One region of the Micromonospora sp. LZ34 genome, then DNA from elsewhere that is predicted to be linked to it. Evidence: riboswitches for the same ligand, from Rfam matches in the RefSeq annotation. Region 1 holds a riboswitch; each other region holds the start of a gene.

Evidence for each region. A riboswitch is a leader RNA that binds a small molecule or an ion and turns the genes downstream of it on or off. The one in region 1 is predicted to bind cyclic di-AMP.
Region 2: linked by a shared signal. The riboswitch ahead of ACVCAH_RS15575 (coiled-coil domain-containing protein) and the one ahead of ACVCAH_RS13540 (coiled-coil domain-containing protein) in region 1 are both predicted to bind cyclic di-AMP.
Region 3: linked by a shared signal. The riboswitch ahead of ACVCAH_RS05905 (C40 family peptidase) and the one ahead of ACVCAH_RS13540 (coiled-coil domain-containing protein) in region 1 are both predicted to bind cyclic di-AMP.
Region 4: linked by a shared signal. The riboswitch ahead of ACVCAH_RS27275 (C39 family peptidase) and the one ahead of ACVCAH_RS13540 (coiled-coil domain-containing protein) in region 1 are both predicted to bind cyclic di-AMP.

The regions. Positions count from the first base shown of each region.
Region 1 is NZ_JBRIQN010000010.1:56,898-61,995, forward strand. It holds gene ACVCAH_RS13530 (heavy metal translocating P-type ATPase) at 1-1,217, opposite strand, end outside; gene ACVCAH_RS13535 (YibE/F family protein) at 1,543-2,895, shown strand; cyclic di-AMP (ydaO/yuaA leader) riboswitch at 3,062-3,192, shown strand; gene ACVCAH_RS13540 (coiled-coil domain-containing protein) at 3,197-4,213, shown strand; gene ACVCAH_RS13545 (carbonic anhydrase) at 4,319-5,026, opposite strand.
Region 2 is NZ_JBRIQN010000012.1:47,580-52,677, forward strand. It holds gene ACVCAH_RS15560 (1-phosphofructokinase family hexose kinase) at 1-839, opposite strand, end outside; gene ACVCAH_RS15565 (SRPBCC family protein) at 1,020-1,487, shown strand; gene ACVCAH_RS15570 (hypothetical protein) at 1,519-2,025, opposite strand; gene ACVCAH_RS15575 (coiled-coil domain-containing protein) at 2,173-3,243, opposite strand; cyclic di-AMP (ydaO/yuaA leader) riboswitch at 3,248-3,379, opposite strand; gene ACVCAH_RS15580 (cation diffusion facilitator family transporter) at 3,533-4,450, opposite strand; gene ACVCAH_RS15585 (HelD family protein) at 4,559-5,098, opposite strand, start outside.
Region 3 is NZ_JBRIQN010000003.1:323,969-329,066, forward strand. It holds gene ACVCAH_RS05890 (zinc metalloprotease) at 1-291, shown strand, start outside; gene ACVCAH_RS05895 (pyridoxamine 5'-phosphate oxidase family protein) at 354-902, opposite strand; gene dcd (dCTP deaminase) at 982-1,560, shown strand; gene ACVCAH_RS05905 (C40 family peptidase) at 1,621-2,661, opposite strand; cyclic di-AMP (ydaO/yuaA leader) riboswitch at 2,674-2,810, opposite strand; gene ACVCAH_RS05910 (N-acetylmuramoyl-L-alanine amidase) at 3,051-5,072, shown strand.
Region 4 is NZ_JBRIQN010000032.1:75,258-80,355, forward strand. It holds gene ACVCAH_RS27260 (Gfo/Idh/MocA family protein) at 1-866, opposite strand, end outside; gene ACVCAH_RS27265 (DegT/DnrJ/EryC1/StrS family aminotransferase) at 863-1,975, opposite strand; gene ACVCAH_RS27270 (alpha/beta fold hydrolase) at 2,209-2,955, opposite strand; gene ACVCAH_RS27275 (C39 family peptidase) at 3,073-3,915, opposite strand; cyclic di-AMP (ydaO/yuaA leader) riboswitch at 4,143-4,283, opposite strand; gene ACVCAH_RS27280 (hypothetical protein) at 4,571-5,098, opposite strand, start outside.

The DNA.
Region 1 (5,098 bases):
GCCCGGGCCAGCGGGTGCTCGCTGTCGGACTCCACCCCGGCCGCGACCCGCAGCAGCTCGTCCGGGTCGACGGACGGCGTCGCCGCCAGGTCGGTTACCACGTGTTGGCCCCGGGTCAGCGTGCCGGTCTTGTCGAACAGCACCGCGTCGACGGTGCGCATCCGCTCCAGCGCGAGCCGGTCCTTGACCAGGATGCCGGACCGCGCGGCCAACGCGGTGGAGAGCGCGATCACCAGCGGGATGGCCAGGCCCAGCGCGTGCGGGCAGGCGATCACCAGCACGGTGACGGTACGGACCACCGCCTCGTCCCGGTCGCCGAGCACGGTCCAGACCAGCACGGTGACCACGGCGGTGGCGGTGGCGACGTAGAACAGCCCGGCGGCGAACCGGTCGGCCAGCACCTGGGCCCGCCCGCTGGACTGCTGGGCCTGGGCGACCATGCGCTGGATCCCGGCGAGCGTGGTCTCCTCACCGAGCGCCTCGACCCGGACCCGGATCGCCGAGTCGGTGGCCACGGTGCCGGCCACCACCCGGTCGCCGACCGAGCGCGGCACCGGTCGGGACTCCCCGGTGATCATCGACTCGTCCAGTTCGGCGGTGCCGTCGACCACTCGTCCGTCCGCCGGCACCCGACCGCCGGGCCGGACCAGCACCACGTCGCCGACCCGCAGCTCGGCCACCGGGATCCGCTCCACCCGCCCGTCCCCGGCGACCCGTTCGGCGTCGTCGGGCAGCAGCGCGGCCAGCGCGGCGAGCGCGCCACGCGCCTGCCCGATCGCCTTCATCTCCTGCCAGTGCCCGAGCAGCATGATGGTGACCAGGGCGGCCAGCTCCCACCAGAAGTCCAGGTCGAAGGCGCCCACGCTGGTGGCCAGCGAGGCGACGTAGGCGACCGTGATCGCCATGGCGACCAGCAGCATCATCCCCGGCGCCCGGTCGCGCACCTCCCGCACCGCGCCGACCAGGAACGGCCAGCCGCCCCACCAGAAGACCACCGAGCCGAGCACCGGCCCCACCCAGGACCGGCCGGGGAACTCCAGCGAGTAGCCGAACCAGTCCATCACCATGTGGCTGGTCGCCACCACCGGCAGGGTGAGCAGCAGGCAGAGCCAGAACCGGCGGCGGAACATCTCCGGGTCGTGCCCGGCGTGCTTGTCGTGCCCGCCGTGCCCACCGTGCGCCGCGCCGTCCCGGCGGGACGGAGTGTGCTCAGCCATGCCCCCAACATCCCCGAACGGAGACGCCCGCGCGGGCCAACCGCCGGGTCCGGTGCCCGACACCAGCCCACGCGCCCTGCGTCCGGATATCGGGATGGTTACGATTCGGCACGATGGCCCTCCAGATCCCGCACCATTCGTCCCGCGCCCACCGGGCACCGGCGCCGCCGGCAGCCCCTGGTTGGCCGGCCACCGGGTCGACGGTACGTGGCCGCATCGCCACCCTCGGGCGAACCCGCCCGCGATCCGGGCCGGCCCGCCGGCGCCACTGAACCGACCGGCCCGCCGACACGTACCCTGCCCCGGATTCGTTGGGAGACACTCAATGGGCGCCGACCACACCCGTCCCGCTCCGTCCACCCCGCCCGGGGTGCGGCGGATCCTCGTCGCGACCGTGGTCCCGCTCGTCCTCGCCACCGTGGTCGCCGCCCTGCTGCTCTGGCCCCGCGACACCCCCGGGGCCGACCAGGGCACCGACCCGCCCCGCCACCACGGCACCGTCACCCGGGTGGTGACCGAGCCCTGCCCGCCGACACCGGAGGCGCCGGAGGCGACGGCGGGCCCGTGCGGCACGGTCACCGTCAAGGTGGCCGACGGGCCGGACGCCGGCCGGGAGGTGCAGACGCCGGTGCCGACCGGGCCCGGCGCCCCGACCGTCGCGGTGGGCGACGAGATCATCCTGGTCGAGCTGACCGACCCGGCCGACCCGACCGCGAGCAGCTACAACATCGCCGAGCACCAGCGCGGCAAGCCGCTGGTCTGGCTGGTCGTGCTCTTCGCCGCCGCCATCGTCGCGTTCGGCCGGTGGCGCGGGCTCGCCGCGCTGGCCGGCCTGGCGGCCAGCTTCGCCATCCTGCTCACCTTCGTGCTGCCCGGGATCAGCGCCGGCCGGGCGCCCCTGCTGGTGGCGATCGTCGGTGCCGCGCTGATCATGTTCGTGGTGCTGTACCTCACGCACGGGGTGACCGCGCAGACCTCGGTGGCGGTGCTCGGCACGCTCGGCAGCCTGGTGCTCACCGGGGTGCTCGGCACCCTCGCCACCGCCGCCACCCACCTCACCGGGTACGGCTCCGAGGACGCGACCACGCTGTCGATGTTCCAGGCCAACGTCGACCTGCACGGGCTGCTGCTGGCCGGGATCATCATCGGCTCGCTCGGTGTGCTCGACGACGTCACGGTGACCCAGGCGGCGACGGTCACCGAACTGGCGCACGCCAACCCCGGCCTGTCCCGGCTCCAGCTCTACCGCGCGGCGACCCGGGTCGGCCGGGCGCACATCGCCTCGACGGTCAACACCATCGTGCTGGCGTACGCCGGCGCCTCGTTGCCGCTGCTGCTCCTGCTCACCGCGGACTCCCGGTCGGTGACCCAGATCCTGACCAGCGAGTTCCTGGCCCAGGAGATCGTCCGCAGCGCGGTCGCCACGCTCGGGCTGATCGCCGCCGTGCCGCTGACCACCGCGCTCGCCGCGCTGGTGACCACGGCCGGCCGCGCCAAGCCCCCCGCCGGCGACGAGGACGGCGACGGCGAGCCGTCGCGCACCCCTCCGGTTTCCCGGCCGGCCACGGACCGGGCCGACGCCCTGCGGGCGCTCGCCGCGCCGCGCGCCGGAAACACGTCCTCCGCCACCCCCAGCGGGTGGCCCGATCCGGACAGGAGCACGGACACCGCATGGTGAGACTCCGCAGCGTGACCGTCCAGACCGGTGAGCTTGATAAACGCGTCACCTGTCACCGTCCGCCATTACGAAATAACGCATTTAGTCGGCTTCGGGACGTAGATCCACCGGTGGACTCTCGGGTAACCTCGCTGCCGGTCACCGCCGAAGGCGCGCAGCGGCGCCTGCGGTGCCGCCGCCCAATCGCCGCCAGGCGAGCCGGGGACCCAGGTACGTGGGGTGAGTCCGCGACAGCGGTAGGGGCCACTTCCGCCCCGAACCCGTCAGCTAACCCGGTCGGCGGTCGACGGAAGGGAACACTGTGACGGCACCCCTACGCCGCTGGGTGACTCCTGTGGTGGCCGTGTTCGCGGCCCTGGCTGTGCTCGCCGGGCCCCTCCCGGCGTCGGCCGCACCCAAGCCCCCCACCCCCTCGGGGCACGAGGACGACGACTCGAAGCTGATCACGGACGTCATCGAGTCGACCAACCGGAACTACTCGCAGGCGAAGTCCCGGCTGGAGAAGTCCAAGAAGCGCCAACTGGAACTCGCGCTCGAGGTCAACCGGGCGGAGGCCGAGCTGAACGCGCTCGCCCCGCAGGTCAGCCAGATCGCCGCCCAGTCGTACCGGACGGGTCGGATCGGCGCCGTGGCCATGCTGCTGGAGGCCGACAGCCCCGACTCGTTCGTCCGGCGGGCCACCGCCCTGGACGAGCTGAACATGGTCAACGCCAAGCGGCTCGCCGAGATCAACGCCGTCAAGAACCGCGCCGAACAGGCGAAGCTGGCGCTCGAGGCCGAGATCCGCGAGCAGCAGAAGCAGACCAACCTGATGGCCAAGAACAAGCGGGACGCGGAGAAGGCGCTGGCGCTGGTCGGCGGGCTGGGCTTCACCGGGGGCCTGGTGTCGGCCACCTCGCCGGTCGCCCGGGTCGGCCCCGGCCGCACCGCGGACGGCGACTGGAAGGCCGAGTCGTGCAGCGAGAACGACCCGACCACCTCCGGCTGCATCACCCCCCGGACGCTGCACATGTACAAGGAGGTCAAGCGGGCCGGCTTCAACCGGTTCGTCGGCTGCTACCGCCCCGGTGGCCCCTGGGAGCACCCCAAGGGCCGGGCCTGCGACTGGTCGCTGCAGCGCAGCGGCTTCGCCCCCTGGCACAACAAGGACACCCGGATGTACGGCAACAACCTCGCCGCGTTCCTGATCCGCAACGCGGACCGGCTGGGCATCTACTACGTGATCTGGAACCGGCAGATCTGGTTCCCGGCGACCGGCTGGAAGTCGTACAGCGGGCCGTCGAACCACACCGACCACGTGCACGTCTCAATGCTTTAGCGACATCCGCGCCGACACGACACGAGGGCCGTTCCCGGGCGGGACGGCCCTCGAGGCGTCTTCGGCGCTGCGGTTGCGGTCAGGCGACGGCCGCCGCGGTGGCGGTCAGGCGACGGCCGCGGCCGGGTCCACCGCGGGGTCGGCCAGGTCGCCGGGCACCGCGGCCACCGTCCGGACCTCACCGGCGGCCAGCCGGTACGACATCCCGACCACCGCGCAGCGCCCGGCGGCCACCTCGGCGGCCAGCACGGCCGAGCTGTCCAGCATCGCCTCGACGGTGCACGCGATGTGGATGTCCACGATCCCGTCGACATCGGCCACGCCCTCGGCCTCGGCTCGGCGCAGGCTGGGCATGACGGCGTCCACGATCGCCCGCAGGTGACCGGTCGGCGGCGCGTTCGTCTCCACCGCCGTCTTCGCCGCCTGCACCGCGCCGCACGAGTCGTGCCCGAGCACCACCACCAGCGGCGTGCCGAGGACGGTCACCGCGTACTCGACGCTGCCGAGCACTTCGGGGCCGGTGGTGTGCCCGGCGGTCCGGACCACGAAGAGGTCGCCGAGGCCCCGGTCGAAGATGATCTCGGCGGCCAGCCGGGAATCGGAGCAGCCCACGATGACCGCGAAGGGATGCTGCCCGTCGGCGACCGCGGCGCGGTGCCCGGCGTCCTGGTTGGGATGGCGCGGGGCGCCGGTGACGAACCTCCGGTTGCCGGCGGACAACTCGGCGAGCGCCTGTGCCGGCGTGTCCGGCACCGCCGCCGTCGACTCGCGCGACGGGCCCGGTTGGACACCGGGCGAACCGGGACGGCTCATCCCCTCACCTCGTCCTTCGACGTAAGCGACCTGGTCGACCCCGGCCGGACGTCGGACGCGGGCTGCCACCAC
Region 2 (5,098 bases), on a different contig from region 1:
ACGTTCAGCGCGCCGGCCGCCGCCCCGGTACGGATCGCGGTCCGCACGTCGCCGCCCCGGGCCACCACGGCGGCCACCCCGGCGGTCATCGAGTCGCCGGCGCCGCTCGGGTCGGCGGCCTGCAGCCGGGGCATCTCCACCTCGAACACCTCGCCGTCGACCAGGGCGAGGGCGGGCTGGTCGGCCCGGCTCACCACCACGTTCTCGGCGCCGCCGGCGTGCAGGTCGTACATCGCCCGGGTGAGCTGCTCCTCGTCGTCACCGGCGGCCCGGCCGTCGGCGATCAGTTCCTCGTGGCTGACCTTCAGGAAGAACACGCCGCTGTCCAGCACCGCGGCGAGGTGGTCGCCGGCCAGGTCGACCACCACCCGGCCGCCGTTGGCGCCGAGGTCGGCGGCGAAGCGCCGGTAGAGCTCGGCCGGCACGAGCGACGGCTCGTTCGGACCGCTCAGCACGCTCACCGGCGCGCGCAGCCCCTCGCCGAGCGCCAGGTTGTAGAGCTCGTCCAGCTCGTGGCGGCTCAGCGGCTGCCCGGGCACGTCCACGACCTCCCGGCGGGCGCCGTCGCGGCGGTCGTGCACGTACCCGCCGCTGCCCGAGTCGCGGACCACCACCTTGAGGTCGACCCCCTCGCTGACCAGCAGCGGCTCCAGCACCTGGCCGATCTCACCGCCCAACGCGGTGCAGAGCACCACGTCCACGCCGAGCGACATCACCATCCGGGCCTGCCAGACCCCCTGCCCGCCCGGGTGCAGGTGCAGCTCCGGCTGGTCGCTCGGCTGCTCGACGGTCACCGTCAGCCGGGGCGTGGGCGCGAAGACCATCACGTGTCCGCTCATCGGTGGCATCCCGGCATGGTTCCGTCCTCCCTGGCCCGACACGGCGGGTGATCCCTCACCAGCTGACCGTAGCCGCGGCGCCGGCCGTCGTCCGCCGGTCCGGCCGGTGCGGGTCGGGGCGTTGCCAGGCGGACCCGGCGTGGGCGACGATCGTCCGACCAGTGACGGTGGGGAGACGGCGTGCTCAGGCAGGATTCCTTCAGCTACACCGTCCAGGCCCGCTGCCCGGTGGCGGAGGCGGCGGCGCTGCTCGCCGACCCGACCCGGCAGGCGGAGCTGCATCCGCTGATCGTCCGGGTCCGCCGGCTGCGGACCCGGCCCGGGGCCCGGGCCAGCTACGCGATCACCGACCGGCTGGCCGCCGGGCCGCTGCGGTTCCCGGTCACCTACCGGGCGGACGTCCTGGTCGACACCACCGACGAGATCGTCACGGTGGCACGGCAGTGGCCGGCCACGACCGTGCGCAACCGCACCCGGCTGCGGGCCGAGCCGGACGGGGTCCGGATTGACGTGGAGATCACCCTGACCGCGCCCGCGCCGCTGTTCCGGTACGCCTTCGGCCAGGCCCGCTCCGCCCACCTCGGGCTGGCCGCCCGGCTGGGCGCGGTGCTCGACCGCGGCCCGGCCGACCCGCCGCCCGTCGGCTGAGCGGTGCACCCGGTCCGCCGCCGCGGCCGGATCAGCGGGCCGCCGCCGCGGTCGGGCGGCGCGCGGCCGTGCGGGCCCGCCGCAGCCGGCCCCACGGCTTGTACGTGGAGAGCACGGTCGCGACGATCAGCAGGCCGGTCGACACGGACGGGGCGACCACCAGGTCGATCCGCTCCCGCACCGGGAACGCCGCGCCGGCCTCCCCGGCGTGCCGCAGCGTCGGGGTGAGCACGAACAGCACCAGCGCGGTCATCACGGTGGTGAGCAGGAACTTGACCAGCACCCAGCGGTGCCGCAGCAGACCCCACGGGGTGAGCAGGGCGCTGGCCACGCCGACCAGCCAGACGGCCACGCTCAGCGGGGCGAAGAGCACGGCGCCGACCAGCGCGGAGATCGGGTAGACGGCGGCCGGGTCGGCGCCGCGCAGCACGGCGACGCCGAGGGTCAGCAGGACCAGGTCGACGCCGAGCCAGCCGAGCGAGGTGACCAGGTGCAGGGTGAGCAGGGCCTTGCGGGCGGGAGGCGGGAGACGGCTCATACCCGACGATGCTGCCGCCGCGCCGGGCCCGGGTCGTCGGGCCGGCGACGACACCCGCGATACGTCCGGGGGCGTAGCCCGGGGCGTGCCGGCGCCGCGTCCGGCGTACCCGGTGACCCGCCGGGGCGGATCACCGGGGGCCGGGCGTCAGTACACCGACAGGTGCACGTGGTTGGTGTGGTCGCTGGACGGGTCGCCGCCCGCCCCGCTGTACGACTTCCACCCGCTGCTGGGCAGCCAGATCTGCCGGTACCAGATCACGTAGAGCACGGCGAGCCGGTCGGAGTTCCGGATGAAGAACGCGGCCAGGTTGTTGCCGTACGTCTTGTCCCCGCCGGTGGCGTCCCCGCCGAAGCCGCTCTTCTGCGCCGCGAAGTCGCAGGCCCGGCCCTTCGGATGCTCGCCCGAGCCGCCGGAGCGGTAGCAGGAGACGTACCGGGTGAAGCCGGCCGCCTTGGCCTGGTTGAGCGCGTGCAGGGTGCGCGGGGTGATGCAGCCGTTGGCCGGGGTCGGGTCGTTGACGCTGCACGACTCGGCCGGCCAGGAGCCGTCGGAGTTGCGCGGGGCCGGCTTGGCCGTCGCGGTGGAGGTGCCCCGGTTGGAGCTGTCCCCGCCGGAGGCCTTCGCGTTGGCCACGGTCAGCGCCCGCTCGGCCTGCTCCTTGCGCTTGGCCATCAGCGTGACCTGCTTGCGCTGCTCGCGGATCTCGCCGTCCAGGGCGAGCTTGGTCCGGTTGGCCTCGTCGCGGGTCTCCTGGAGGTCGCGCAGCACCCGGTCCTCGTTGGCCGCGACCGCGTCGAGCGCGGCGGCGCGGTCCATGAAGCCGTCCGGGGAACTGCTGTTGAGCAGCGCGGACGCCACGCCGAGCCGCCCGGTGCGGTACGCCACGCCGGCGATCTCGCCGACCTTGCTGCTGCGTTCGGTCAGCTCGCGCTCGGTGGACTGGAGCTGGACGGCGAGTTGCTGCTGCCGCTTGACCGACTTGTCCAGCGCGGTCTTGGCGTCCAGGTAGCCCTTGCTGGCCGCCTCCAGCTGGGCGCGCAGGGCGGGGGTGCCGCCCTCCTCGTCCTGCCCGGGTGCGGCGGCGAGCAGGCCGGTGGTCGGTGGGGCGGCGCCGGCCGGTGCGGCGGGCGCGATGGCGACGCCGAGAGCGAGGGTGATGACGATCAGTGCCGCCATCCGGGCGGCGGTGCGTCGTACAGGTGCCACTACTGGCATACACGTGTCCTTCCGTCAGCCGCCGACCGGGTTAGCTGACGGGTTCGGGACGGAAGATCCCTACCGCTGACGCGGATGCACCCCAGGAACATGGTTCCCCGGCTCGCCCCTGCGGGCGATTAGGCGGCGGCCACCGCCGGCACCGGTGCGTGCCGCCGGGCGGAGGCCGGGACCGAGCCTACCGGTGCCCGTGTGACCAGTGCAGCGGAAGTGACTGACGGTGCGCACGTGGTCACCAAAAAATCGGGCATAGCGTCACAATACACACCCAGATTTAAGGTTGTGCTCATTACCACTCAACCGACCCGCAGACCCCAGGGGACGCACCCGGCTCGATCTGCAACGTCGCGTGCTCGATCCGGAAGTCCTGCTGCAGCGCCGTTCGGGCGTCCGCGAGCACCCTGCCGACCTCCGCGCCGGGCGCCATGGTCAGGTGCGCCGAGGCCACCTCCATGCCCGAGGTCAGCGTCCAGACGTGCAGGTCGTGGACGCCGGCCACGCCGGGCACCGCGGCCAGCCGGTCGTGCACCGCGGTGACCTGGAGGTGCTCGGGGGCGGCCTGCACCAGGATGCGCAGCGCGGCCCGCCCGAGCCGCCAGGTGCGGGGCAGGATGAACAGGCCGATGGCGACGGCCACCAGCGGGTCGGCCCACCACCAGTCGGTCAGGGCGATCAGCAGCGCCGCCCCGATCACGCCGAGCGAGCCGAGCAGGTCGCCGAGCACCTCCAGGTACGCCCCCTGCAGGTTGATGCTCTCCCGGGCACCGGAGCGGAGCAGCGCGAAGGCGGCCACGTTGGCGAGCAGGCCGAGGACGGCCACCGCCAGCATCGGGCCGGCCAGCACCTCCGGCGGATGGCCGAACCGGCGGACGGCCTCGACCACCACGTAGACGGCGACGCCGGAGAGCAGCACGGCGTTGGCCAGCGCGGCCAGCACCTCGAGCCGGTAGAGCCCGAAGGTGCGTTGCGGGTCGCCGGCCGTACGCCGGGAGGCGGTGATCGCGGCGAGAGCCATGCCGATGCCGAGCACGTCGGTGAACATGTGCCCGGCGTCGGAGAGCAGCGCCAGCGAGCCGGTGCGGAAGGCGGCCACCGCCTCCACCACCATCAGCGCGGTGAGCAGGCCGAACGCGGCCCAGAGCCGGCCCCGGTGGTGGTGGGCGGCGTGCGCCGCCGACCCGTGCTGGTGGTCATGACCTGCACCCACGCGAACACCCTCCGCCGCCCGTCCGGACCCGGTCAAATATATGCTCACATAGCTATGTATGCAACTGTCGGCCCGGCCGGCACGCCCGCGGGCGGGTCGCCCCGGCCCTCAGCCGGTCGGGTCGATGGTGGTCAGCCGCTGGGTCGCCCGGGAGAGCGCCACGTAGAGCGTGCGTACCCCGGAGCCCGGATCGGCCCGGACCTCGCTCGGCGCGACCAGCACCACCCCGTCGTACTCCATGCCCTTGGCCTCCAGGCTGGTCACCACCTGGAGCCGGGGAGCGCCCAGCCCACCCAGCCAGCCCGCGACCTCGGCCCGGCGCGGCACCGGCGTGATCACGCCGACCGTCCCCTCCACCTCCGCGAGCAGCGCGGAGGCCGCCTCCAGGACGGCGGTCTCCAGCTCCGCCGGCGGCACCACCAGCTCGACCGGGTCGACGCCGGTGGACCGGACCGCGGTGGGCAGCGGCAGGTCCGGGTAGAGCCGGCGGATCTCGGCCGCCGCCACCGCGAAGATCTCCGCCGAGTTGCGGTAGTTGGTGGTGAGCGTGAACTGGTGCCGCTTGCGCCGGCCGAGCGCCTGGTCCCGGGCCCGGGTCAGCTCCTCCGGGTCGCCGGTCCACGCGGTCTGCGCCGGGTCGCCGACCAC
Region 3 (5,098 bases), on a different contig from region 1:
GCCGCCAACTACAACCAGGGCGACACCGGCACCCACGAGGTCGGCCACTGGCTGAACCTCTACCACACCTTCCAGGGCGGCTGCTCGGGCCAGGGTGACGGCGTCAGCGACACCGCCCCCGAGGCCTCACCGGCCTTCCAGTGCCCGACCGGGCGGGACACCTGCACCGCGCCGGGCGTGGACCCGATCACCAACTTCATGGACTACACCTACGACTCGTGCATGTACCAGTTCACCGCCGGCCAGGCGAGCCGGATGCTGACCGCGTGGAACGCGTACCGCGCGGCCTGATCTGACGTACCACCCACCGGTGCCGGCTCCGAACAGACGGAGCCGGCACCGGCGTTCGCGGCTCAGGCCGCCTCGCGGTGGGCGTCGGGGACGGGCCGGCGTGCCCGCGGCGCGGGCTCGGCGTCCCGGGCGTCGGGCGCCGCCGGATCGAGCCAGACCTGGACGGCGGGCCGGCCGTGCCCGTTGCCGGGGCCACCCACGGCGCCCGGGTCGCGGCGGGCGAGCATGGCCACGTCGACGGTGAACTCGAACAGCCGCCAGTCGACGTGCGTGGCGGCCCGGAAGCTGCGGGCCAGCCGGGCGACCCGGGCCGGGTCGGTGACCGGCCGGGCGCGCCCGGCGACGTAGGCCTCGTCGTCGCTCTCCTCCGGCGGGAAGGAGTGCAGCGCGTAGCGCCCGTCACGCTCCAGGTCGCGCCGTTTGGGCGAGTCGACCACGAAGCAGAACAGGCCGTCGTCGGTGATCACGGGGGAGACCGGGTGCACCCGGGGCCCACCGTCGGCGCGGACCGTGGCCAGGTAGCCGAAGCCCGGCCCGTACTGCTGCATGAGAAGGCGGATCCCGTCGGCGAGTCGGGGCTCGTCAGCGGCGAATTCGGACCAGGAAGCCATGCGGACATTCTATCGAACACGTGTACTAACACCTAGTCCGACACGCAGGTCACCCCGGCCGCTTCGCTATGGTGTTCCGATGCTGCTCTCCGACCGCGACCTGGTCACCGAGATCAAGGCGGGCACCCTCGCGCTGGAGCCGTTCGAGCCCACGCTGGTGCAGCCCTCCAGCATCGACGTACGCCTGGACAAGTTGTTCCGCGTCTTCAACAACCACCTCTACACGCACATCGACCCGGCGCAGCAGCAGGACGAGCTGACCTCGGTGGTCGAGGTGCCCGACGGCGAGCCGTTCGTGCTGCACCCGGGCGAGTTCGTGCTCGCCTCGACGCTTGAGGTGATCTCGCTCGGCGACCAGCTCGCCGGCCGACTGGAGGGCAAGTCGAGCCTGGGCCGGCTCGGCCTGCTCACCCACTCCACCGCCGGCTTCATCGACCCCGGCTTCTCCGGCCACGTGACGCTGGAGCTGTCCAACGTGGCCAACCTGCCGATCACCCTCTGGCCGGGCATGAAGATCGGCCAGCTCTGCATCTTCCGGCTCTCGTCGCCGGCCGAGCACCCGTACGGCTCGGCCGTCTACGGCTCCCGCTACCAGGGGCAGCGGGGCCCGACGCCGAGCCGCTCCTGGCAGCAGTGGCGCACCTGGCCGACCCGCTGACTCGCGCGGAAGGGGCCCGCTCCGGCGTCGGACCGGGCCCCTTCCCGTGGTACGCGGTCGTCAGTCCGGCCGGCCGAAGCTGTGGATCGGGCCGTCGTCGAGGCGCTTCATCTTGACCGGCACCCCGGCACGGGAGGCGTGCACCACCCAGCCCCCGCCGACGTACATCCCGACGTGGTGCAGGTCGGCGTAGTAGAAGACCAGGTCACCCGGGCGTAGCTCGCTCCGGCTGACCGTGGCGGTGACCCCGCGCTGCTGCGCGGCGTTGTGCGGCAACGAGACCCCGGCCTTCGCCCAGGCGGCCAGCATCAGCCCGGAGCAGTCGTACGAGTTCGGGCCCTCGGCACCCCAGACGTAGGGCTTGCCGATCTGGGCGCAGGCGAACTTGACCGCCACCCCGGCCGGGCCGCCCGGGTAGCCGGCCGGGCACGGGGCGGGGCGCAGCGGTCCGCCGCCGCCGTTGCCGTACACCCGCAGCCGCAGCTTCTGCAGCCGGTCGATCTCGGCGTTGATCTCCTTCTTCTTCGCCGCCAGCTGGGCCTCGGCCCGGGCGAGCTGGGCGACCATCTCGTCCAGCGGCGCCTTCTTGGCGGCCAGCTGGTCGCGCAGGTCGGCAACCTGCTGCACGTCCCGCTGCTGGCGCTCGGCGAACCGGTCGAGCAGTTCGAGCTGCCCGACCACCTCGCCCGGCGAGCTGCTGCCCAGCACGGCGTTGATGGTGAGCACGTTCTCGCCCTTGTAGGCGCGGACGGCCAACGCGCTGACCTTCTGCATCGCCGCGTCGACCTGAGCCTGGAGGGGTTTGATCTGGGCGGCCAGGGCATTGGCCTGCTTCCGCTTGGCGGCCAGGTCCTGGCGGGTGGCGTTGTGCCGTTCGATGATCGGTTCGAGCTTGTTCCAGTCCTCGTCGATCTGGCGCTCGATCTCGGCGACGGTGGGCTCGGCGTGGGCCGCCGTGGCGCCGCCGGTCAGGATAACGGCGAAGCCGACCAGGGCGGCGAGTGCGGTGGTGAAGCGGGACCAGCGTGGGCGCGGCGCAGCCGTCGTCGGGCCGGCGGACGCCGACCGTGCCGACGGTGGCCGCGGGGCATGGTGTGCCACCGGGCTCCGTACTCCTTCTTCCGGTACCGCCTACCGGGTTAGCTGACGGGTTCGGGCGGGAAGGGGTCGCCCTACCGCAGTGGCTGCGGATTCACCCCGGGTTACCTGGTTCCCCGGTTCGCTCGCGAGCGATTCGGCGGTGTCGGACCGTTACCGCCCGGGTTGGACGGAGCTGCTGCGGGCCGACGAATGACCAGAGTAGAGAGGCTCGTTATCAATCCGCAACCCGTGTCGCCGTGACACTCCGTACCCGAAGGAATCGACGACCCTCCGGATGGACGGTTCGAAGGTTTTCTTCTTCTTAGGTTGATATATGGAAAGGTATTGACGGCGGACCGGCGCCGGGGTGAAGGTGGCCGCATCGTCCACCCGTCTGACCAGGGGGTCCGATGCATCTGTCCACGAGATCGAGGAGCAGGCGCGCCCTGCTCGCCGCCGCCGCGGCGCTCGCCATGGCGGTCACCCCGTTCACCGCCGCCGGTTCCGCCACCGCCGACCCGATCGACCGGCAACAGCAGTACGCCGCCGCGGCCGCCGAGTTCGGCGTGCCGGAGGGCGTCCTGCTCGCCGTCTCCTACCTCGAATCCCGCTGGGACACCCATCCCGGCACCCCGAGCACCAGTGGCGGCTACGGCCCGATGCACCTCACCGACGCCGCCCACGTCACCTCGCTCCCCGCCGGGGGCCACATCGACGAGGGCGAGGACCCGCGCGGTGACGAGTCCCGGCCGCTGGCCGTCGCCGCGCCGGCCGCGGCCGAACCGCCGCCGGCCGCTCCCGGCGACGCCGCGCTGCAGACCCTCCAGGCGGCCGCCGCCCTCACCGGCGCCAGCGCGGAGGCGCTGCGGTCCGACCCGACCGCGAACATCCGCGGCGGGGCGGCGCTGCTCGCCGCGTACCAGCGGGAACTCGGCGGCCCGGTCGGCGCGGCCAGCGACCCGGCGGCCTGGTACGGCGCGGTGGCCCGCTACTCCGGCGCCGGCACCGAGGACACCGCGGCCGCCTTCGCCGACGAGGTGTACGGCCAACTCCGCGAGGGCGCGAGCCGGACGACCGACGACGGGCACCCGGTGACCCTGCCGGCCCGGGAGGTCGATCCCGACGAGTCGGCCCTGCACCGGCTCGGGCTGCGGCGCGCCGAGCGGCCCGACGGGCTGGAGTGCCCGATCGGCATCGGCTGCGAGTGGATCCCGGCGCCGTACCAGAAGTACGGCCCCCGGCCGGGCGACTACGGCAACTACGACCTGGGCAACCGCCCGGCGCAGCAGAAGCTCGAGTACATCGTCATCCACGACACCGAGGGCTACTTCTGGCCCAGCGTCAACCTGGTCAAGGACCCGAAGCGGGTGGGCTGGCACTACACCCTGCGCTCGGTGGACGGCCACGTCGCCCAGCACATCAAGACCAAGGACGTCGGCTGGCACGCCGGAAACTGGTACGTCAACGCGAAGTCCATCGGGCTGGAGCACGAGGGCTTCGCCGGCCACGGCACCTGGTACACCGAGGCGATGTACCGCACCTCGGCCAAGCTGGTCCGGCACCTGGCGCTGCGGTTCAACATCCCGCTGGACCGGCAGCACATCATCGGCCACGACAACGTCCCCGGCACGGTGGCGGCGAACGTCGCCGGGATGCACTGGGACCCGGGGCCCTACTGGGACTGGTCGCACTACTTCGACCTGCTGAAGGCGCCGTTCCGGTCCACCGGCACACCGGACACCGGCCTGGTGATCATCGACCCCGACTTCGCCGGCAACCGGCCGGCCTTCACCGGGTGCTCGCGGCAGCCGCCGGGGGTGCCCACCCCGCTGCCCCCGGTCACCGACCCGTGCCCGCTGCGCGGCTCGTCCGCGGTGCTGCTGCGCAGCGCGCCGAGCCACGACGCGCCGCTCGCCGTGGACCTGGGCGAGCACCCGGACGGCTCACCGGGCACGATGTACGTCCCGGACCACAGCGCCCGGGGCTCGGCCGGCCAGACGTACGCCGTCGCCGAGGTACGGGGGGACTGGACGGCGATCTGGTACCTCGGTCAGAAGGCCTGGTTCCACAACCCCGCCTCGGCCCCGACGGCGAAGTGGGCCACCGGCTTCGTGGTGACGCCGAAGCCCGGCAAGGCGACGATCCCGGTCTACGGGCGGGCCTACCCGGAGCAGGACGCCTACCCGGCCGGCGTGCCGTACCAGGCGATCTCACCGCTGCAGTACACGCTCGCCGCCGGCCAGCGGTACGCGGTGGGCGGGGTCCTGCCGAGCGAGTACTACCGCGCGGTCACCTTCGACGGGTCGTCCCCAGGCGACTGGACCGTGGTCAGCGGCGACCTGCGCTACGTGCAGGTCCAGTTCGGCCACCGGATCGGCTACGTGAACCTGGACGACGTGTGGCTCCTGCCGTCGGCGGTCGGCGCTCCCTGATCGCCCGCCTGAGTCAGGGGCTCCCC
Region 4 (5,098 bases), on a different contig from region 1:
CGCTCGTGCTCCACCAGCAGCGGCTCCCGCTTCGGGATCGCGTAGCGCACCATGTCGCCCTCGGCGACCCCGCGGAACGCGCGCAGCGCCTCCCACTCGGTGTCGATCGCCCCGTTGGCGTGGAAGGTCAGGTCGGCGGTGAGGGTGTCGGCGACGAAGCAGCCCCGCTCCCCCGTGATCACCGTGGACCGCTCCTTCAGCGGGCTCAGCCAGTTGACCAGGTGGTTGACCATCGCACCGCCGGCGAGCTGGCCGACCGCGGCGACCATGTCCTCGTGCAGCCGGCCGCTGCGCGAGACGGTACGGGCCGACACCGTGCGGTACTCCCGGCCGACGACCCAGCTGGTCAGGTCGATGTCGTGGGTCGCCAGGTCCATCACGACACCGACGTCGGCGATCCGGTGCGGGAACGGCCCCTGCCGCCGGGTGACCACCTGGAACACCTCGCCCAGCTCGCCGGCCTCCAGCCGGAGGCGCAGGCTCTGCAGAGCCGGGTTGTACCGCTCGATGTGCCCCACGCCGGCCACCAGTCCGGCCGTCTCGAACGCCTCGGCGAGCCGAACCGCGGCGGCCACGGACTGGGCGAGCGGCTTCTCGATGAGCGCGGCCACCCCGCTGTGCGCCAGCGCCAGACCGACCTGCTCGTGCAGAGCGGTCGGACAGGCGACCACGGCGTAGTCGACGCCGAGCCTCAGCAGACCATCCAGATCGGGCACCACCGGCGCCCGGAGCGCGCCGGTCGGATCGCCCGCCGGGTCGACGATGCCGACCAGGTCCACGCCGTCCAGGCCGGCGAGGACGCGGGCGTGGTTGCGCCCCATCGCGCCGAGGCCGATCAGGCCCGCGCGCAGCCTTGCCCGCGTCATCGGGCAGCACCGGCCAGGTTGGCGCCCTCGGCGATCCGCTCCAGGTCCCGCTGGGACAGGGACGGGTGCACCGGCAGCGAGAGCACCTCGGCCGCGGCCCGGTCCGTCTCGGGCAGCTCCCACGGGCCGGGCCTGCCGTCCTCGCCCAGGTAGGGCCGGAGGCGGTGGATCGGCGTGGGGTAGTAGACGGCGTTGCCGATGCCCAGCTCGGTGAGGCGCCGCCCGGCCGCGTCGCGGCGACCGCCCGGTACCCGCACCGTGTACTGGTGGTAGACGTGCCGGGCGGCGTCGGCGACCGGCGGGGTGACCATGCCGGTGATCCGGGAGTCGAGCAGCTTGGCGTTGGCCCGCCGCTGCTCCGTCCACTCCGGCAGCTGGCGCAGCTGCACCCGGCCGATCGCCGCGGCCACGTCGGTCATCCGCATGTTGGCGCCCACGATCTCGTTCGCGTACCGCTGCTCCATGCCCTGGTTGCGCAGCAGCCGCAGGGTACGGGCCAGCTCGCCGTCGGCGGTGCTGACCATGCCGCCCTCCAGGGAGTGCATGTTCTTGGTGGGGTAGAAGCTGAAGCAGCCCGCCGTGCCGAACGCGCCGACCGGCCGTCCGGACAGGGTCGCGCCGTGCGCCTGGGCGGCGTCCTCGACCACGGCCAGCCCGTGCCGTTCGGCGACCGCCATGATCTGGTCCATGGCGGCGGGGTGCCCGTACAGGTGCACCGGCATGATCGCGACGGTGCGGTGGGTGACCGCCGCGGCGGTCGCCGCCGGGTCCAGGCAGAAGCTGCCCGGTTCGATGTCGACGAAGACCGGCCGGGCGCCCACCAGCCGGACCGCGTTGGCGCTGGCGGCGAAGGAGAACGACGGGACGATGACCTCGTCGCCCGGGCCGAACCCGAGGGCCATCAGGGTCAGCTGGAGGGCGGAGGTGCCGGAGTTCACCGCGACGCAGTTCCGGCCCCCGACCAGCTCGCCGAACTCCTCCTCGAAGGCGGCGACCTCCGGCCCCTGCACGACGCGGCCACTGCGCAGCACCCGCACGGCCGCGTCGATCTCGGCCTCTCCGATGACCGGCCTGGCCGGTGGAATCATCTCTGTGGTCAGCCCGGACATGGGGCTTCCTCCTGTCGAACAGCGGCCGCGCCCGGACCGGGCGCGGCGCTACGTCGTTCAGATGTGGACAGGAGGGGTGGTGGGTGGGTGATCCGGTGGGGTCGGCGCGAGAAGATCACCCGGACTAACAGGACACCCGGCGCATTCCGGGACGTACGGGCATGTTATCCCGGAGACGCCGGGCGTGGCGGCACAACACCCTGATCTCCGCCGCGACCGCGGTGGCCCGCGGCTCAGCGGTACGGGTCGACCAGGGCGAGCACCGCCTCCGGGTCCTCGACGTGGGCGCTGTGACCGAGGCCGGGCAGCGTCACCACCGGCACCCCGAACTCCTTGAGCTGGGCGTCGGAGACCATCGGGTCGCGCTCGCCCCGGGCCAGCACCACGGGCACGTCGGTCGCCGCCAGCAGGGTGGGCAGGTTCGGCTCCCCCACCGCGAACGCGGCCGGGTCCATCGCCAGCCGCCAGCGGCCGTCGACCTGCCGCAGCCCCGCCTCGACCACCGGATGGTCCGGGGCGAACAGACCGGCCAGCCCACTCACCCGCAGGTAGCGCCGGGCCGCCTCGTCCCGGGTGGCGAACCAGGTGACCGGGCGGTCGGCCAGCTCGGCGGCGCGGGCCAGCTCGTCCGGCGACCAGACCGCCTTGATGCCGAGCCCGACCACCGCGTCCACGTCCAGCCCGGCGGTACGCGCGGCCAGCGTCAGCCCCACCACCCCGCCGAGGGAGTGGCCCAGGACGACGAGCCGGTCACCCGGCTTGAGGCCGCCGGCGACCTGCCCGGCGAGCCCGGCGAAGGAGTACCGGGGCAGCGGCGGCGACCACCCGTGCCCGGCGAGGTCCGGCGCCAGCCAGCGCCCGGCCCACCGGCGCTCCAGCAACGGCGCCCAGGGCAGCCACACCTCGCCGGTCGCGCCCATGCCGTGCAGCAGCAGCAGGACCGGCCGCCGGCCGTCCCGGGTATCCGATTCGTGGTCCATAGGGCGCAGTGTGCCACCGGTCGGACGGCCGGGGCGAGGGGCGCGGGCCGGAACGCGCCGGGCGCCGGCTCCCCGGTGGGGAACCGGCGCCCGGACGGTGCGACGCGGAGGTGGCGGTCAGGCGGAGTAGCCGCGGGTCGCGGCCCAGTTCGCCAGGTCGATGGTGGTCATCCAGTACGACGCCGTCGCCGGGTTCGCCGAGTCGGCGATCTTCACCAGCCGGCCGTCGTCGTCGTAGCCCACCACGGCGATGTAGTGCCCGCCGGGGAAGGAGTGCCAGCCACCGGCGGTGTCGGTGGCGCTGCCGGCGATGTTCACCACGACGCCGCGCTTGGCGGTGATGGCCCGGACCACGTCGGCCTGGAGCTGGTCCATCTGGGCCGGGGTGGCGGCACGGCCGGAGATCATCCGGGTCCGGTACGGGTCGCCCTTCACCACCGCGTTCAGCACCCGGGTGGTGTCGTTGGCGGAGTTGGTGCCCATCTCGGTGGTGCCCAGCTGGGCGCCGAGGGCGTCCTGGGTGCGCTCGATGCCGGTGGCGCTGAGCGCGTTCCGCACGGCCGCCGGGCCGCAGTTGTAGAACGTCGTCTGGGCCTGGTAGTCGTAGTCGAGGACCTTGCGCGACGGCGGCTTCGGCGCGCTCTGCTTGCGGGTCAGGTCCGGGTTCGGCGCGGCCGACGAGGCGGCGGCCGACGGGGCGGCGCTGGACGGGGCGGCACTCGACGGGGCCGTACCGATCCGGGCCTCTCCGCGCGAGGCGGCGGCGGGCGCGTTCCGCAGTTCGGCCACCGTGGCCGCGGCCGGCGCCGAGGCCGGGGCCTCGTCGGCTCCAGCGGCCAGCGCGCCGGCGCCGGTGGCGAGCACGAGGGCCGCGGCCGAGGCGGCGGCGACCTGGTAGGGGCGGTCGGTGGTGATGCGGCGCAACTGGCGCTTGAGGTGGTGCTTCACGGATTCCTCCACGGGACTCGGGGGGTGAGCGGCACACCGGCACCAGAGCGCGGGGGCAGGCCGGCGCGACCGCGCGGACGGCTCGTCCGCGGGTTGGTGACCACTCAGGGAGCGCCCGGCTCTCGGGCGGGGGCGGTTGCCGGCGGGTCAGCTCGCGATCGGGGCGAGCGGCGCGGGCACCGCGGGGCCGTGGAGGTGGGGGAACAAGCGAGGGGTGGGATCGTGCTGCACGAGGATGGAACTCCTTCCGACACCGCCGACCGGGTTAGCTGACGGATTCGGGCGGGAAGAACGCCCTACCACAGGCCTTGGCCCGCGGATTCACCCCAAGGTGCACTGGGTCCCCGGTTCGTTTGATCACGATTGAGCGGGTCGGCGCGGCGTCGCCTCTTGCGATCGGTAACCGCACCAGACGGGCCGACATTACTGGTCAGTCCGTAGCCTGCCAACCCCGTCCACCTGCGTAAACCCGTTTCGGCCCGACAATTTTGCGGGCAGTTAAGCACTGACGCGACTCAATGGGACGGACCTCTCCGACGACGCCAGCGGTCGACAACCGGACAAGCCACCGCCGTCGACCCGGAATTGTCGACAAGCATCGACCGGGACGATCCCGATGACCGATTCCGCGGGCGCTGTGACCGGCGTCACTGGAATAGTTCGGCGATCAGCCCACCCGGGCCGGCCGCCAGCGGGCCGCGGCGACGGCAGGCGCCGGCACCGCCTCGGCGCGCGGTGCGGGCGGCCGACCCGGCCGGAGCCGGGCTGCGGCGGCGTACGCCTCGGCGGCGAGGGCACGGGCCGCCTCGGCGGCCAGCTCGGCGTCCCGCCACGCCGCCCGCTCCCGCTCGGCGGCCGCCCAGTAGCCGGCCAGGCGCTGCTCGCGTACCGCCCGGGCGAGCACGATCTTCTGCTCCACCGGGTGCCGCCGGGAGTCCCAACCGGCCCGGTGGCCGAACACGTCGGACAACTGCCGGGCGGACAACTCGCCCCGCCAGTGGGCGGCCATCGCCGCGTGGTGCAGCCAGCGCTCGCGGGCGGCGTACTCGGCCGGCGTGCGCGGGGTGCGCGGGGCGGGCAGGGCGGCGGCCCCGAGGAACCGGTGGGCGGCCGTGTCCGCCTCGTCGTACGCCTGCCAGGTGCGCTCGACCTCCGCCTGCGCGGCGAGCCAGTCGGCCCGCCGGCGGCGCGCGGT